2 regions of the Dorea amylophila genome follow, and region 1 is predicted to be linked to the other one. Evidence: riboswitches for the same ligand, from Rfam matches in the RefSeq annotation. Region 1 holds a riboswitch; the other holds the start of a gene.

The links. A riboswitch is a leader RNA that binds a small molecule or an ion and turns the genes downstream of it on or off. The one in region 1 is predicted to bind glycine.
Region 2: another riboswitch for glycine. It lies ahead of OCV72_RS01930 (serine hydroxymethyltransferase); the one in region 1 lies ahead of OCV72_RS16810 (alanine/glycine:cation symporter family protein).

What each region holds. Positions count from the first base shown of each region.
Region 1 is NZ_JAOQJW010000014.1:51,312-60,813, reverse strand. It holds gene nifJ (pyruvate:ferredoxin (flavodoxin) oxidoreductase) at 1-3,257, opposite strand, end outside; gene OCV72_RS10045 (ABC1 kinase family protein) at 3,443-5,023, opposite strand; gene OCV72_RS10040 (phasin family protein) at 5,038-5,451, opposite strand; gene OCV72_RS10035 (diacylglycerol kinase) at 5,473-5,850, opposite strand; partial or broken gene OCV72_RS16810 (alanine/glycine:cation symporter family protein) at 6,100-7,558, opposite strand; glycine riboswitch at 7,560-7,664, opposite strand; gene OCV72_RS10025 (DUF3877 family protein) at 7,896-8,429, opposite strand; gene OCV72_RS10020 (dihydroorotase) at 8,577-9,502, shown strand, end outside.
Region 2 is NZ_JAOQJW010000002.1:176,888-186,997, reverse strand. It holds gene lpdA (dihydrolipoyl dehydrogenase) at 1-768, opposite strand, end outside; gene OCV72_RS01955 (lipoate--protein ligase) at 821-1,819, opposite strand; gene gcvPB (aminomethyl-transferring glycine dehydrogenase subunit GcvPB) at 1,844-3,268, opposite strand; gene gcvPA (aminomethyl-transferring glycine dehydrogenase subunit GcvPA) at 3,262-4,581, opposite strand; gene gcvH (glycine cleavage system protein GcvH) at 4,615-4,995, opposite strand; gene gcvT (glycine cleavage system aminomethyltransferase GcvT) at 5,033-6,121, opposite strand; gene OCV72_RS01930 (serine hydroxymethyltransferase) at 6,134-7,381, opposite strand; glycine riboswitch at 7,484-7,557, opposite strand; gene OCV72_RS01925 (Mrp/NBP35 family ATP-binding protein) at 7,761-8,594, opposite strand; gene OCV72_RS01920 (RidA family protein) at 8,600-8,977, opposite strand; gene OCV72_RS01915 (ornithine cyclodeaminase family protein) at 8,982-9,929, opposite strand; gene OCV72_RS01910 (MATE family efflux transporter) at 9,931-10,110, opposite strand, start outside.

The sequences.
Region 1 (9,502 bases):
CCCTTCTTGATACCATGGTTGATACATGGAGCGTATGCGATGATCAGAGATGGTCCCGGATAAGCCTCTGCCTCTGCAATTGCTTTTACAGTCTGGTTGAAGTCTCCACCCATAGCGATCTGTGCAACGTATACATATCCATAGCTCATAGCCATGCTTGCAAGGTCTTTCTTCTTCGTCTCTTTTCCGCCTGCTGCGAACTGAGCTGTAGCACCAGTCTTAGTAGCCTTAGAAGACTGTCCACCTGTGTTAGAGTAAACCTCTGTATCGAATACCATGATGTTGATGTCTTCACCACTTGCTAATACGTGGTCAACTCCACCGAATCCGATATCGTAAGCCCATCCGTCACCACCGAAGATCCACTGAGATTTCTTACCGAGGAAGTCTTTATTCTTAACGATGTCTTTGCATGTATCACAATCACATCCGTCTAATGCTGCAACTAATTTATCTGTAGCATCTCCGTTTGTAATACCACATGCGAATGTATCGAGGTATTCCTGGCAAGCTGCCTTAACCTCTGCTGAAGCCTGCTCTGATGCTGCAACAGTTTCAACTTCTTCTTTCAGTCTCTTTCTGATTGCTTTCTGAGCAAGTAACATACCATATCCAAACTCTGCGTTGTCTTCGAACAGTGAGTTAGACCATGCAGGTCCCTGTCCCTTAGAGTTTATTGTGTATGGTGTAGACGGTGAAGAGTTACCCCAGATTGAAGAACATCCTGTTGCATTAGCGATGTACATTCTGTCACCGAATAACTGTGTGATCAGTTTTGCATAAGGTGTTTCTCCACAACCTGCACAAGCTCCTGAGAACTCAAGTAATGGCTGTTTGAACTGGCTTCCCTTAACTGTCTCTGGTTTGAATTTAGCAACAACTTCTGGTTTAACCTCGATCTCACGTCCGAAATCAAAGATATCCTGCTCTGCTGCATTTTCTTCCATGTTTGCCATAACAAGAGCTTTTTCACCCTTCTTACCTGGACATACATTTACACAAGATCCACATCCTGTACAGTCATATGCTGATACAGTCATAGTGAATTTCATTCCCGGCATACCGATCATATCGATTGCTTTTGTTCCTTCTGGAGCTTTTGCAAGTTCATCCTCTGTAAGTGCTACCGGACGGATAACTGCATGTGGGCAAACGTATGCACAACGGTTACACTGGATACAGTTTTCTGACTGCCATACAGGGATATCTACTGCGATACCACGTTTCTCATATGCTGCACTACCTGATGGTGTAGATCCATCTGCATAGTCAGTAAATGTAGATACTGGCAGAGTATTTCCTTCCTGAGCATTAACCTTAGACTGGATGTTCTTAACGAATGCTACAACATCGTCTTTTCCACCCTTAACTTCTGGTGTGAATAATCCTTCGTCTTCACAAGATTTCCAAGATTCCGGAACTTCGATCTCAACTACCTGTTTAGCACCGGCATCGATAGCATCGTAGTTCATCTGTACGATCTTGTCACCTTTTCTTCCGTAAGTAGCTTTTGCAGCTTTCTTCATCAGATCGATTGCTTCTTCTTCCGGAATGATAGATGCCAGTTTGAAGAATGCTGACTGAAGGACTGTATTGATACGTCCGCCAAGTCCGATCTCTTTACCGATCTTAATACCATCAATTGTGTAGAACTTGATGTTGTGATCAGCGATGAATGCTTTTACCTGTCCTGGTAAATGTTTCTCAAGACCTTCCATGTCCCAAGAGCAGTTCAGAAGGAATGTTCCTCCGTCAACTAATTCCTGAACCATGTTGTATTTGTTTACATAAGATGGGTTGTGACATGCTACAAAGTTAGCCTTGTGGATCAGGTAAGTAGATTTGATTGGCTTCTTACCGAAACGCAGGTGAGACATTGTAACACCACCAGACTTCTTAGAGTCATAGTCGAAGTAAGCCTGTGCATACATGTCAGTATTGTCACCGATGATCTTGATAGAGTTCTTGTTAGCTCCTACAGTACCGTCAGCTCCAAGTCCCCAGAACTTACAGTTGATTGTTCCTTCTGGTGTTGTAACCAGTGGTGCACCAACTTCAAGTGAAAGATTTGTAACATCATCGTTGATACCGATTGTGAATCTTTCTTTGTCTGCGTTGTTAAATACTGCAACGATCTGTGCAGGTGTTGTATCTTTAGATCCTAATCCGTAACGTCCGCCGTTAACCGGTACTGCGTCGAACTTAGATCCCTTTAATGCAGAAACAACATCCAGGAATAATGGCTCTCCCTGAGCTCCTGGTTCTTTTGTTCTGTCAAGTACGTTGATGTATTTTACTGTGTCAGGAATTGCATCAATTAATGCCTGTGCACAGAATGGTCTGTAAAGACGAACCTTAACAACACCAACTTTTTCCCCAGCTGCTGTTAAGTAATCGATTGTCTCTTCGATTGTGTCACATACAGAACCCATAGCAATGATAACTTTCTCTGCGTCTGCTGCTCCGTAGTAGTTGAAGAGTTTGTAATCTGTTCCGATCTTCTCGTTAACTTTGTCCATGTACTCCTGTACGATAGCCGGCATAGCATCGTAGTATGGGTTACATGCTTCTCTTGCCTGGAAGAAGATATCCGGGTTCTGAGCTGAACCTCTCTGGCATGGGTGATTTGGATTCAGTGCATGATTTCTGAATGCATCGATTGCGTCCATATCTACCAGATCTTTCAGATCTTCGTAATCCCATGTCTCAATCTTCTGAATCTCGTGTGATGTACGGAATCCATCGAAGAAGTTGATAAATGGAAGTTTTCCTTTTAATGCTGCGCAGTGTGCAACTGGTGTTAAGTCCATAACTTCCTGTACGCTGGATTCGCAAAGCATTGCTGCACCAGTCTGACGACAGGCGTAAACATCAGAGTGATCTCCGAAGATATTCAGTGCATGGCTTGCAAGCGCACGAGCGGATACGTTAAATACTCCAGGAAGCTGTTCTCCTGCTACTTTATATAAGTTAGGAATCATTAACAGAAGTCCCTGTGATGCTGTAAATGTTGTTGTCAGAGCACCAGCAGAAAGAGATCCGTGTACTGCTCCTGCAGCACCAGCTTCTGACTGCATCTCTGTTACCTGAACAGTCTGTCCAAATATGTTCTTTCTTCCTTCTGTAGCCCATTCATCTACATGTTCCGGCATAACGGATGATGGTGTAATAGGGTAAATTGCTGCAACTTCTGTATATGCATATGAAGCATGAGCTGCGGCCTGGTTACCATCCATGGTCTTCATTTTTCTTGCCATTTTCGTTGTTCCTCCTTGATAATAGTACAAATCATATATTGACGTGTATGGTTTTATTATATCTCCTGTATCATCAAAAGTCTAGCGATTCCGACTGTTATTTTGTTCATTTTTTGGTACAAATACAGATTCTCGTATCATTTTGTCGGCATATTTGCCCATAAAACCGAGAATAAATCTCAAATTCATTTGGAAAGAATATGCTTAATAAGCACATACATCACAATCGCAAATGCAAATAAATACCCAATCGCACCAATTGCCGGGATCCCGCAGATCTTCGGGCTCATATTGGTAGTGCAGATAATGCTTGAACTGATCAGCAATGCCATCACCCACAATCCCATTACCACATTCCGCACCAGACGTCTCAGTAACTGTGCCAGATCGTTGGATGCATGCAGATCCAGGTTGACTCTTGTCTGACCTTTCATCAGACCATGCAGTGCATCCGCTGCAAGTCCCGGGACTTCTACTGCTTTATGCATCGAACGGTAAAGATTCTTTCCTGCATGTTTTAATTCTTTTTTCCAATCCAGATCTTTCCACATACTCTCTGAAATATGTCTGGATGCGATCTCGATCATATTGATCCGTGGAGCAATGTCTGCAAGCACGCCTTCCATGTTAGTCAATCCTCTTGCCAGCATCGTCAGACCATGCGGCATACGGATCTTATTTTCCTTCATCACTTCCATAAGATCCATCATCACTTCTGCAACATCGATCTCTCCCATATCTAAGGACCCATACTTCGACATCAGTTCACTGATATCTTCATACAATACGCTCTGATCTGGTTTCTCTTTAAATTCACCCAGTGCCATGACTGCTTCCTGGATCATGCCGATATCATTTTCTGCAATGCCGCGGATTGCTTTTCCGATCAGTTCTTTATCCCGTTCGGTCAGTCTTCCCATCATTCCCATATCGATCCATACAATCTTGCCATCCTGGATCTTTACATTTCCCGGGTGGGGATCTGCATGGAAGAAACCGTCTTCCATCACCTGTTTGATATAATTATCGATCAGCTTGATCCCGATCTCTTCCAGATCGTATCCGCCTGCCAGAAGTTTCTCTTTATCATCGATTGCAGGCCCTTCGATGTATTCCATGACCAGCACATGCATGGTTGTATATTCCTGATATAGTTTCGGTGTTCTTACATATACGACATCCGCATTCCGTCTGGCAAACTCTTCCATATTCGATGCTTCGGTGAGAAAATTCATCTCTTCCCGTGTCACATTCCAAAGTTCATCCAGTACCTGGTCGAAGTCAGCCATTCCTTTCAGACTGATCGGCGGCATCAGCTTTACTGCCTTCCGAAGGAGTCCGATATCTCTTGCCATAATTTCATAAATACCTGTTCGCTGAACCTTGATAACAACCTGTTCACCGCTGAGCAGTTCTGCTCTGTGGACCTGTGCAATGGATGCTGATCCCAGTGGTGTATCGGAAATAAATGCAAATATTTCATTCCACGGACAACCATATGCCTGTTCGATTACTTCTTTTACTTCCGGAAATTCCATCGGAGTTACTTCTGAACGCAGACACATCAGTTCATCACAATACCTTTTCGGTAAAATGTCTGAATGCAGTGACATAATCTGACCGATTTTAATATAAGTAGGCCCCAGATCCTCCAGTATCATCCGGAGTTTCTGAGGCGTAATTCCCCTGGTGATTCCATATTTATGAAGTACGGATGTAATCTCCTTTAACCTGGTACGGTATTCTTTGGATTCTCCCTTACTCATGAACCTGTTCCTCTTTAAATGTCTTCGTTCTCAGCTGTCTCTTCTTCCGCTGCTTTCTCTGCCGCATCTTCGCATACGGATTCGTCTGCCACATCTTCTACCGTCTCTGCAGCTTCAAATTCTTCCTGTTTTTTCTCCATCTCATCAATTCTCTGTTTCAACAATGCCATCTGTTCCGGAGTCATCTTATCCAAAAGCTCATCCAGTTCTTCCGGTGAAGATGTTTTTACTTTTACATTCACTTTTTCTTTTACTGTCGACTTGATGTTATGCTTAAGTTCTTCATTCAGTGCTTTGCCCTGTTCAACAGTCAGCTCACCCTTTTTCACCATCTCATCCAGAAGTTCTTTTGATTTCTCTCCTGTGACTGCAACTGCTCCGATTCCTGCAAGTAATACTTTCTTTAATCCGCTTCCTAATTTTTCCATAGGTCGTTCTCCTTTCGATGTCTATATAGACAGGCTTTCCAAAAGCTTTGGAATAAATATGATCATCCCTGCAATTGCTGCCATGATTGCTGCGATCAGTACTGCTCCGGCCGCCGCATCTTTGGCAAGCTTTGCAAGCGGCATTCTCTCTTTCGTGACCAGATCGACCACTGCTTCCACTGCCGTATTCACCATTTCCAATGCCATGATCAGACCAAACAATGTCAGGCAGATACACCACTCTACCGGTGTAATATGAAATACGAATCCTGCGATCACCACACAAACCATTGCCACACAATGAATCTTCATATTCCGTTCCTTCGTTACCACTGCAAATATTCCGGCAAATGCATAACCGAAGCTTTTATGCAATGGATCTTTCTTTTGTTTCTTCATTTTTGCACCTGTCCTTTGTTTTCTTACATTTTAACACATTTTGCACAAATTTACACAAACATTGTATGTATTTTGTTTTATTTTAGAAATAATACGGACTTTTAAAGAAAAGTATGACCTTTTATAAATTCTGCATCCAGCATAATTTTTCTATCAAAATAAGAGGACAAAAATAAATACAGGGATTCTGCTTCTTATACCAAAATCCCTGTATTTTATCACCATATGCTCTACAGAACTTATATTCTATTATACATTCTCTGCATTCATTCCTTTGAGAATTCTCTGATTCTTCTCTTCCACATTCAGTTTTTCCGTAAACGCTTTCGTTTCTTTTACTATGACTTTGCTGAGTGCAAGCAAGGCTATCAGATTCGGGATTGCCATCAATGCATTGAAGATATCTGCGATATTCCATACTGCCGCAACCGTCATATATGGTCCGATGAATACACATATAATATAAAGCCATCTATACGCTCTTACAGCTTTCATATTCTTATTAAACAGATATTCCAGGCATCGTTCTCCGTAATAATCCCATCCAAGAATCGTTGTAAATGCAAAAAATACCAGACAAATCATCAATGCAAAGGATGCCACAACCGGCGGGAACGGAAGTCCCTTCTGGAAGGCCGCTGTCGTAATTTCCACACCTTCCAGTCCCGTATTCCATGTTCCTGTAATGACAATAGAAAGTCCTGTCATCGTACAGATTACGATCGTATCAATAAATGTACCGGTCATTGACACCAGTCCCTGTCTTGCAGGTTCTTTGGTCTGTGCTGCAGCCGCTGCGATCGGTGCGCTTCCAAGTCCGGATTCATTCGAGAAGATTCCTCTGGCAATACCTTTCTGCATTGCTACGATCATACTTCCCATTGCACCACCGGCCAGTGCGCTTCCGGTAAATGCTGATTTTACAATTGTTACAATAGCTGCCGGAATTGCGGTAATATTTGTCACCATGATAATGACTGCCAATACTACATACAGAACCGCCATGAACGGAACGACGATCTCAGATACTTTTGCAATTCTCTTGATTCCACCTAATACAACCATTCCGACACATACCGTCAGTACCAGACAGGATATTACAGTTGCCCATGAATAATCATTTCCAAATAATGCTACTGTATGTGCCATGTTCGGATCAAAAAAAGTTACGGACTGCAGATGAGATACCATTCACCTGTGTAAATGTACCGATTCCGAATAATCCAACCCCTGCTCCAAAGAATGCAAATATCTTTGCAAGCCATCTGAACTTTACACCCATTCCATTCTCAATGTAATAGAATGGTCCGCCAAGTACATGCCCGTCTTCATCGATCGTACGGTATTTTACTGCCAGAAGACCTTCTGAATACTTTGTTGCCATTCCTAAAAATGCTGTCAGGATCATCCAGAATAACGCTCCCGGTCCACCTGCAGAAATTGCAGTTGCCACACCGACGATATTACCGGTACCGATTGTTGCCGATAATGCGGTACAAAGAGCTCCAAAGCTAGTTACTTCTCCGTGTCCATCTTCTTCATTTTTCACCATGAATTTTAACGCTTTCCCAAGATACCTTACCTGAAGAAGGCCCAAGCGCACAGTCAGAAAAATTCCTGTGACCAGAATTAAGATGATTAACGGAAGTCCCCATACGACTCCGTCAAACCATGTGATAAAAGTGTCAATACGTCCAAAAATTCCCATAATTCATTCCTCCATCCTTTTGCCTGAGAGATTTGCAGATCTGTTTTCTGCTTACACCTTCGGCGCTTTTCATTTCATTACGAAAAGACTCTCCTGAGTTTTTTATGATAACGTAATCGCATTGCAGCAAATTCGTCAAAGTAATTGTCATTATTTTGAGAATAAATCCTCAGCCAAATCGCTTTAGCACGTCTTTGCTTTAGCACGATGCAGGATAGCTTATCATGAATCTTTACATATAGCAAGATATTTTATAATTAAAAATGCAGGCAGCATTTATAAGTTATAATTATAATTCCTGTCTGCATCTGTATTTTTATTCTTTTCCGACTGCCTTTCAGAATCCGAAATCTGCATAATCTTCCGGCAAAAAACGGTGATAGATCATATGACACCCTTCGTCCTTAAAGCAGTAATAGTATTCGTCCTCATTTTCTTCCGGAAATCTTACCCAAAAGTCAAATTCTCCGTTGTGCATATCTCCCACCCTGATATCTTTTGCCTCTTTCTGAAATATCGCAAGGATATCTTCTTTTTTGATTCCGTGATTCATCATCAGCTCCACCAGCTTTTTGATGAATTCATTTTCTGCCATATGTTCATGTACATAGACACTTCCCTGTTCCGGAATATGCAGGCAGAATCTGTCTTTTTTGTGCGTTACACAGATATCTCCGAGTTTTTTCTTTACTTCTTCCGGGAACTGTTCCAGACGTGTCTGCATCTCATCCACATCGTCATCCGCCTCAAAGAAATGATTGAGGGAAATCAATGGATAATACAAACGGATCTCTTCTTTTCGAAATCCAAGTTTTGCCTGTTCTTCTTTTATAATATCGATCAAATTTTTTTCCAAACGTTTAAATCCCATTTCTGTTCTACGTGCTCCTTTTATTTCTCATATATTCAGCTTTCCTGTTCCATGTCTCCTAATTGACAAGCCCATTTCCAATACATTATACTACATTTATAATATTTACTGTATTTTAACATCAGATTTTTAAGGAGGAAATTTATCATGATCATCAAACATGGACTTGTGGTAGATCCTGCATCTGGTCTGTCCGAGCATATGGATATACTGGTGAAGAACGGAAAAATTGCAAGAATCGCACCTGAAATTTCAGAAGATTCCGAGGAGATTCTAGAAGCCGGAGGACTCGTTGTCGGACCGGGACTCATCGATACACATGTACATTTCCGTGATCCGGGATTTACATATAAAGAAGATATCCATACAGGAGCAAAGGCATCTGCAAAAGGCGGGTTTACTACTGTAATCTGTATGGCGAATACATCCCCTACGGTCGACAATACAGACACCCTAAAAGATAATCTTGCACGTGCTTCCAAAGAAGATATCCGTATCTTCCAGGCTGCTGCAATCTCCCGTTCATTAAAAGGCCGGGACGAAGTAGACATGCTTGCATTAAAAGAAGCCGGGGCATGCGGATTTACCGATGACGGCATCCCTCTTCTGAATGCTGAGTTCTGCTATCAGGCGATGAAAAATGCCGCAAAGTTAAACGTTCCGATCAGTCTTCACGAAGAAGACCCGGCTTTTATCCGCAACAATGGAATCAATCATGGCAAAGTATCCGATGCACTCGGCATCTACGGTTCTCCATCCATTGCCGAAGAAGCACTGGTGGCAAGAGACTGTCTTCTGGCGCTCCGTTCCGGTGCAGATGTTGTAATCCAGCATATCAGTTCCGGTGTATCGATTGATTTGATCCGTACATACAAAAAACTGGGAGCAAAATTACACGCTGAGGCAACGCCGCACCACTTCTCCTTAACAGAAGACGCTGTTTTGGAACATGGCACGCTGGCAAAGATGAATCCGCCGCTTCGTACGGAAAATGACCGCCAGCAGATTATTGCAGGACTCGCTGATGGAACTATTGACCTGATTGCTACGGATCATGCCCCACACAGCACAGA
Region 2 (10,110 bases), on a different contig from region 1:
TTCCTGATCCTTCTCTATATAGTGACAGGTACAGGTTCCGTCTTCTGTTGTTACCCCCTGTACTGCAGCCGAAGTATGAATATCAATACCTCTCTTTTTCAAGATCATCTTCAGATTCTGACTGATCTCTTTATCCATATTCGGTACTAACTTTGGCATTGCTTCCAGGATTGTAATCTTGCATCCAAGGTTCGCGTATACTGTGGCAAATTCCACGCTGATAACACCGCCTCCGATAATGATCAGACTCTTCGGAGCTTCTTTCATCGCAAAGAGTGCATCACTGGTTAGGACTCTTTCACTATCCATTCCTGGAATTGGAAGTATTAATGGTTTGGAACCGCTGGCAAGGATAATATTTTCCCCTTCTAGCACAACATCTTCCTGTTCTTTCCTGATCCGCACTTTCTTTTCTTCCAGAAGCGTACCTTTTCCATCGTATACGTCTACGCCATTTGCCTTCAGAAGCTGCTCGACTCCCTGCACCAGTTTGTCCGTTGTTTCTTCTTTATAAGCAACAATTTTTCCGTAATCATATGTTACATCCGAAGCTAATATTCCGAACCTTTCTGCCTCCTGCATTTCTCTGTATAACGAAGACGCATGGATCATTGCTTTTGCCGGAATACATCCACGGTTCAGACAGGTTCCACCGACTCTTCGTTCTTCTATAATTGCCGTCTTAAGCCCGAGCTTTGCAGCTTTGATCGCAGCCACATATCCCCCCGGCCCGGCGCCGATTACCACAACATCATATTTTCCGCTCATTTCATTTTCCTCCTGTAAAATCTGTGATCTTTACAAGGTTTTCTTATCATTCTTATAAATCTGTTTCCTGAATCCAGGCAATCACATCATTCATCATATTTTCGACATTCTCATCCTTCGACCAGAATAATCCAAGCTGCACACACATGGTTTCTTTTCGGTATTTGATTCCTTTTAAAAATTTTGGAATTGCCTCCGCCAGTTCAATGTTCAGCGCATCGGAATAGACTTCCACATCCTTGATCTTTCCTGCATCTACCTGAAACTGCATAGTAATCCCGCCCCATGCAAATCTGTGACTCAGCTCGTACTGGAAGTCCAGTTTTCTTCCATACAGCCATTTCCAGGATGAAAAATGTGCCTTCTTTTCTTCAACCTCATCTGCATCCAGATCTTGCATCTTCTTTTCTTCCGATTTCAGATTATAAACCTCTTCAAAAGATTCGCGAAGTGCCTTCTTTAACTCTTCCAGTGTCAGTTCCGGAAGATATTCCCTCAGATTTGTCACTCTGGATTTTACAGAATCCACACCTTTGGATTTCAACTTATCTTTGGATACGGTCAGATATCGGGACAGTATTTCCTTGTTTACATCTACCATAATGGTTCCGTGATGATAGCAGTGTTTTTCCTGCTCATAAAATGCATTACCGGAGAATTTCTTTCCATCGATCAGGATGTCGTTTCTTCCGGATTTTTCTGCTTTCAATCCCAACCGTCCCATTGCATTTATGATTACCTGTAACTGTTTTTCCAGACTATATTCATCTTTATTTACCAAAAATGTAAAGTTCAGATTTCCCAGATCATGATAGACTGCTCCGCCACCGGAAAGTCTTCTCGCAAGATGACCATTCTCTTCTTCTAATTTTGTAACTTTACATTCTTTCCATGCGTTCTGGTTACGCCCGATTACAACGGTATTCTGATTCTGCCAGAGATACAAAATACACTCTTTATCCTCACAGTGGAGGAGTAAATACTCCTCCACTGCAAGATTCTTATATGGGTTCACCTGATCGCTTTCTATATATGTAAGCTTTGTGACCATAACTGTTCCTCTCTTCACTTTTCCTTAAAACGCATACCTCAGATGCGGATGTCTTGCCGCATTGACTTCATCCAGTCTTGTCACCGGAGTCGTCACAGGAGCCTGGTGTAATTTTTCAGGATCTGTTCCTGCCAGTTCGTATAACTTACGGAATACTGCGATCGCATCATCCAGCGTTTCTTTCGATTCGGTCTCGGTTGGCTCTACCATCAGTGCTTCATCCACGATCAATGGGAAATACATTGTAGGCGGATGAATACCATTGTCCAGCAGACCTTTTGCGATATCCATTGCCGAGATACCGGTCTTCTTTTTCAGATCTGCAAGACTCATAACAAATTCATGCATACAGATCTCATCATATGCCATCGGATACAGATCTTTTAATTTGTTCATCATGTAGTTGGCATTCAGTACTGCATTCTGACTTGCTTCCGGGATGCCTTCTCTTCCGAGTGTCTTGATATAGGTCAGAGCCTTTACTACTACAAGGAAGTTGCCGTAGAAGCTCTTCATCTCACCGATACTGTTTGCCGGTTTTTCCAGATGTAACGTCTCTTCACCTTCCACCAGATAAGATGGCAAGAAGTCGGATAACATTTCCTTACATCCGACCGGGCCGCTTCCCGGGCCGCCGCCGCCATGTGGTGTGGAGAATGTCTTGTGAAGATTCAGATGGATAACATCGAATCCCATATCGCCAGGACGTACCGTGCCCATAACTGCATTTAAGTTTGCCCCGTCATAATAGCAGAGGCCGCCGCATTCATGAATGATATCTGTAATCTCCAGAATGTTCTTATCAAAGAGACCGACTGTGTTCGGATTGGTAAGCATCAGTCCTGCTACATCGTCTCCTGCTGCCTCTCTTAATTTCTCAATATCTACGCCTCCATCCGGTGCAGATGGAATGCTGACAACTTTATATCCGGCCATCGCTGCACTTGCCGGGTTCGTTCCATGTGCAGAATCCGGTACCAAAATCTTTGTTCTCTTCTCATCATTTCTGCTCTCATGATAAGCTTTGATCAGAAGAAGTCCCGTAAATTCTCCGTGCGCTCCTGCTGCCGGCTGTAACGTCATACGATCCATTCCCGTGATCTCACAAAGGGAATTCTCAATCTCCCCAATAACCTCCAGACATCCCTGTACGGTATGCTCCGGCTGTAACGGATGGATTTCTGTAAATCCAGGCAGTGAAGCCATATCTTCATTGATCTTTGGATTATACTTCATCGTACATGACCCAAGTGGATAGAACCCGTCATTCACGCCGTGTGATTTCTTTGCGAGTTCTGTATAGTGTCTGCTCAATTCACCTTCGGACAATTCCGGAAGGTGAAGCGGCTGTTCTCTTTTATCTTTTTCTTCCGGTAAGTAGATTTCTACATCTGATGTCGGTAACAGGTCGCAGCCTCTTCCCGGTCTGCTTTTTTCAAATATTAACATCCCTGCACCTCCCTTAAGATATGGACTGCCTGATCCATCTCTTCTTTTGTATTGACCTCGGTGCAGCACCACAGAATATGATGCTCATCTAACGGATATCCGCCAAGGATTCCTTCTTCTTCCAATGCTCTTAATATCTTATCCGAATCCACTTCTGATCTGGTGACAAATTCATGGAAGAACTCTGCCTGGTTACAAACTGTCAGACCGATTTCTTCCAGTTTCTCTGCAAAATAATGTGCTTTAGACATAGACAGAATTGCTGCCTGTCTGACACCTTCATTTCCCATCGTTGCAAGATAAATACCGACTGCCAGTGCACAAAGTGCCTGGTTCGAACAGATATTGCTGGATGCTTTTTCTCTCCGGATATGCTGTTCTCTTGCCTGAAGCGTCAATACATATCCGGTCTTTCCGTTATGATCGACTGTCTCACCAACAATTCTTCCAGGAAGTTTTCTCATCATTGCTTCCTTACTTGCCATGAATCCGAGATAAGGGCCTCCGAATCCAAGTGAAAGCCCAAGCGGCTGTCCTTCACCAACTGCCACATCTGCTCCATATTCTGCAGGAGTCTTTATCACTCCAAGTGAAATCGGGTTCACACCCATCACATATTTGGCTCCTACCTCATGTGCGATCTTGCCAATCTCTTCTGCGTCTTCCAGATTACCGTAATAGTTCGGATGCTGGATATATACGCAGGCTGTCTGTGCATCGATGTGTTCCTTTAAATATTCTTTATCCGTCAGTCCGTCTTTTTCCGGAATAACTTCGAGTTCCATTCCATTTCCAAAGCAGTAGGTCTCTACCACTTCCAGTACATATGGCGGAACAGTTCCTGATATCAACGCTTTATGTTTCTTTCTTTCCTGACACATTGCAACACCTTCTGCCGCTGCAGTTGCACCGTCATATACAGAGGCATTGGATACATCCATTCCGGTCAGATCACAGATCATCGTCTGATATTCGAAGATTGACTGTAAGATTCCCTGACTGATCTCTGCCTGATATGGCGTATATGCTGTCAGCAGATTTTCTTTGGATGTCACATTTTTTACCATGGCCGGGATAAAATGTCTGTAAGCTCCGGCTCCGCGGAAAATTGTCCGGAACACCTGGTTCTTTTCTGCAATCTGTTCCATCTCGCGCCGTACTTCAAACTCTGTCTTTCCCTTCGGAATATTCAGTTCCCCTTTTAATTTTACTTCTTCCGGAATATGTGCAAATAAGTCCTCAATGGACGAATAGCCGATTTCCCGAAGCATTTTTTTCCGTTCTTCTAACGTATTCGGTACATAGCTTCCCATCGCTTTTTCACCGCCTTTTTCAATGACTTGGGTTTATTCCTGCTCGCTTTCCACAAATGCTTTGTATTCTTCTGCAGTTAAGAGTTCTTCTGTTGCTGATACATCTTTTACTTTGATGAACCATGCTTCATAAGCATCGTCATTGATCAGTTCCGGTGAATCTAAGAGTTCTTCGTTAATCTCCGTTACTTCTCCCGTTACCGGTGAATAGACATCGGATACTGCTTTCACAGATTCTACGTCTCCGAATACTTCTCCTGCTTCTACGGTATCTCCTACTTCCGGAAGGTTAACAAATACTAGATCTCCAAGTTCTGACTGTGCATAATCTGTCAATCCTACAACTGCTGTATCTCCGTCTAATGCTATCCATTCGTGTGATTTTGAATATTTTAATTCTTCTTTTAAAATCATGATATTATTCTCCTTTATATCTTTTTATTATATCTTTTTATTTTTCTCTTTTATAAAACGGAAGTGCAACCACCTCTGCTGCCACTCTTCTTCCTCGCACATCTGCCTCTACTGTATCCCCAATTTCTACAGAATCAGCATCAACGAGTGCCATTGCGATTGGATATCCAAGATACGGACAATGTGTTCCACTTGTTGTATGTCCGATTTTCTTATCGCCTACGTATACATCCTGATGTTCACGGATGATTCCTCTTCCCGTTACTTTAAGACCGATTCGTTTGATGGATGGAGTCCCCTTCTCCTCTAAAGCTGATTTCCCAATAAAATCATTCTTTGCCATCTTCACTGCGAATTTAAGTCCCGTCTCCAGTGGAGTGATGTCATCGTTCATCTCGTGTCCGTATAACGGCATCGCTGCTTCCATACGAAGTGTATCTCTTGCACCCAGTCCGCAAGGAATCAGTCCTTCTTCTTTTCCTGCTTCTAACAGTGTATTCCACATTTCTTCTGCTTTCTCACTTGCCAGATACAGTTCCACGCCATCTTCACCTGTGTATCCTGTCTTGGAAACGATACATGGGATTCCGGCAACTTCAGCATCGAATACTGCATGATAATATTTCTCCGGAATATTCTCTTCTGCGGTCAGCTTCTTAAGGATCTCCATTGCTTTCGGTCCCTGCAGTGCAAGCTGTGCATACTCAGATGATACATCTTTGAATGTTACTTTGCCAAACTGATGACGTAACATCCACTGATAATCTTTGTCTTTATTTGCTGCGTTTACAACGATAAAGTAGTGTTCATCCGATTTCTTATATACGATCAGGTCATCCACTGTCCCGCCGTGTTCATTACACATCGGGCTGTATCTTGCCTGTCCGTCTACCATATTGGTAAAATCATTCGTCAGGATCTGATTCAGATTCGCCAGTGCATCTTTCCCTTCACATAATACTTCTCCCATATGTGAGACATCAAAAAGTCCTGCCTGTGTACGTACTGCCATATGTTCTTTGATCACACCTGTTTCATACTGTACCGGAAGAAGATATCCCCCAAATTCTACAATCTTTCCACCGGCTTTTACATGCGCATCATAAAGTGGAGTCTTTAATTCCATTGCCAACACCTCCTAGTTGTAAAGTGGATACTTACCACAGATTTCATTTACTGCTTCACGGATCTCATCTGCTTTTGTATCAAAATCTGTAACCGTCATCTTGATCAGTTTTGCGATGGTCTTCATATCTTCTTCTTTCAGACCTCTCGTTGTCACTGCCGGTGTTCCGATACGGATTCCGCTTGTCACAAACGGGCTGGCCGGATCGTTCGGCACTGCATTTTTATTAACTGTGATATAGACTTCATCCAGTCTGTTCTGCAGCTCTTTTCCTGTGATATTCATATTCTGCAGATCCACTAACATCAGATGATTGTCTGTTCCGCCACTTACCAGATTGAATCCTTCGTCGATCATTGCCTGTGCAAGTGCTTTCGCATTTTTGATCACCTGCTGCTGATATTCTTTGAACTCCGGTTTTAAAGCTTCTCCGAAACAGATGGCCTTTGCAGCAATAATATGCATTAGTGGTCCTCCCTGTGTTCCAGGGAAAATGGCTTTGTTGATCGCTTTTGCGTATTTCTCTTTACACATGATCATACCGCCTCTCGGACCTCTGAGCGTCTTATGCGTGGTCGTGGTTACAACATCTGCGTATGGAACCGGACTCTGGTGCAGTCCAGCTGCCACAAGTCCTGCAATGTGTGCCATATCTACAAACAGATATGCTCCTACCTCCTTTGCGATATCTTCAAAGATATCAAACCGGATCTCTCTCGGATATGCAGATGCGCCTGCAACGATCATCTTTGGTTTGCATTCCTGTGCGATCTTACGGATCTCATCGTAATCCAGATATCCATCGTCGTTCACATTATATGGTACGAAATGATATAAGATTCCGGATAAATTCACCGGTGAACCATGTGTCAGGTGTCCGCCATGTGCAAGGTTCAGACCCATAACGGTATCGCCTGGTTCGAGAAGTGCCTGATACACTGCAGTATTGGCATTGGCTCCGGAATGCGGCTGTACACATACATGCTCACATCCAAATAATTCTTTTGCTCTTTCAATTGCCAGATTCTCCAGAATGTCTACATCTTCGCATCCGCCGTAATATCTTTTTCCCGGATAACCTTCTGCATACTTATTGGTCGGTACGGTTCCCATTGCCAGCATCACTGCCGGGCTTACAATATTTTCAGATGCGATCAGTTCCAGATTTCTTCTCTGTCTGCCAAGCTCTAATGAAAGTGCTTCCCCAACTTCTTTGTCACATTCTGTGATGTAATTTGTTACATCTTCGATTCTGTTCATTTTTGTTTTACCTCCTTCGGAATCTGCCTGCTTTTCATGCCCATTCCCCATTTTGAGCACTAAAAAAGCAGGCAAAAAATACTTTCTTTTCAAAAGTGTTTTTTGTCTGCCTCTGTCCTTTTACCTGAAAGATTACTTCTTCGGTACAATTCTTATTGTTCTCCAGAGCGTCGTCCGAATTCGTTCCATTTTACCTGAGAGTTTCTGCATGCCCCTTCGGCTCCTATGCTGCGTGCTATCTCCACTTTCTCATTTATGCACTTTGTACATAGGTATCTCACAAATTCATCCATCAACTATGCAATTAGCATAACAGGTTATCTTCTCTAAGTCAACATTAAATCCATAAGTTAATTTTTTATCACAAAAATGGTATCTTCTAAAGTTTATTCACTGCTTCCGCAAGATAATCATTGCTTACTTCTGCAAAGTTCTCATTCTCCACTGCCTCTGCAAGACTTGCATCGATCGGCATCTTACCGATGACCGGAACGCCGAGTTCTTCTGCCACTTCGTCGATGTGGCTCTCGCCGAATACGGAGATCTTACGTCCGCAGTCCGGACATTCCAGATAACTGTAGTTCTCCACGATTCCGAGTACCGGGATATCCATCTGTCCTGCCATGTTGTAAGCTTTCTTTACGATCATGCGTACCAGATCCTGCGGAGAAGTTACGATCACGATGCCTTCTACCGGAAGGGACTGGAATACGGTAAGCGGTACATCACCGGTTCCCGGCGGCATGTCTACGAAGAGATAATCCAGTTCTCCCCATGCAACATCTGTCCAGAACTGTGTGACAACACCTGAAATGACCGGACCTCTCCAGATAACCGGAGCATCTTCTTCCGGAAGTAAAAGGTTGATGGACATGATCTTCGTTCCATCCTTTGCCTCACATGGGAAAATATTTTCTCCATCCCCTTTTGCTTTTTCATGGATTCCATACATCTTCGGAATGGATGGACCTGTGATATCTGCGTCCATGATACCTACAGAAAATCCCTGTTCTCTCATCAGCCTTGCAAGCGATGCGGTAACCATAGATTTTCCAACACCGCCTTTTCCGCTGACAACTGCGATCACATGGTTGATGTGTGATTTTTTATTTTCCGGTTTGATCAGACTCTGCGGTTTGCTTCCGCATTCACCTGCATGGGAACAGCCCGCACAATCGGACGGACTGCAGCCTGTTTTTTGTTCTTCTGCCATTTGTCTTACTCCTCTACAGCCGCAATAAGTTCTACTTCACACAGAACTCCCTTTGGAAGTGTCTTTACTGCAACACAGCTTCTTGCCGGTTTTGATGTAAAGTATTTTCCATATACTTCGTTGAATGCTGCAAAGTCACTCATATCTGCAAGAAAGCATGTTGTCTTTAATACCTTGTCAAATGATGTTCCAGCTTCTTTTAAGACCTCTCCTAAGTTCTTGCATACCTGCTCTGTCTGTGCTTCAATTGTAGTTGCTTCTACATCATTCACTTCCGGATTGATTGCGATCTGTCCTGCTGTATACAGTACTCCGTTGTGTACATATCCTTGTGAGTATGGTCCAAGTGCCTTTGGTGCTTTTTCTGTTGCTACGATTTTCATAATGTTATTTCTCCTTTGCTACTTCATATAATTTCTGTGCAATACACACATCAAATAATCCCATTCCAACCGATTTGAAATATGTTGTCTGACCTTCTTTGATCTCTTTTTCCCCCGATACGAGATATTCATGCATCAGTTTTATGCGGTCTTTTGTAAGTTTTCCACTTGCCAGGGGCTGGCTTAGATCTCCGCTTTCCTCACATGCGTATGGCAGTTCAATGTATACATTGTCCACCAGATCCAGTACTGCATCCGGGATTTCCCTCATCTCCGGCATATAAGAGCCGATCGCAATGATGCATTTTCCTCTCAGAAGTTCTTTGTCATCCGGAAGAACAGGTGTGGTAGAAGGAGTTGTTGTACAGATGATATCACTGTTTCGTACAAGCTCTTCCACTGCTTTACATTGTACTACCTTTACGTCTTCCTTATCAATAACTTTTTTCAGTCTTTCCAGATAATCTGTCAGATCACGGTCACTGTGGTTGAACACATATACGGTATGGATATCTCTTGCCGCACATGCATACACAGCCTGATGGAATCCCTGCATTCCTGCTCCGATGATTCCAACCGTATGGCAGTCCTTTCTTGACAGATGGCGGATTCCCACACCACCGACAGCTCCGGTTCTCCATGCGGTTACCGACTGCCCGTCCATAACAGCAAGCGGCGCGCCTGTCGTATAATCATTCAGTAACACGATACCATCTATCGACGGCAATCCCAGTTTAGAATTCTCCGGGAAGATCGACAGGATCTTTGTCCCTATGATATCCTTTGTGTAACATGGCATATACATGAGCTGCTTATTTTCATGTTCTACCGTCGGTCTTGGCGGCATATAGAACTCACCTGATCCATAGATCCGGTATGCCTCTTCGATCTGATCCATCATCTGATCCGGATCGACCATTTTTTCGATCTGCTCCTTGCTTAATACGATCATTTTACATTTCCTCCAGTTCTTTTTGTTCCCTTGTGACATCTCTCAGCCACTTGTATGTCAAATACCGCTTTAAAGTAATCGGTACTTTGATCAGTTCATCACTCATCAGTATAACATATACGACCGGCACACTGGCATGCAAAATAAATGCCGCCACTGCCCCGAGTAAAATGGAGAATCC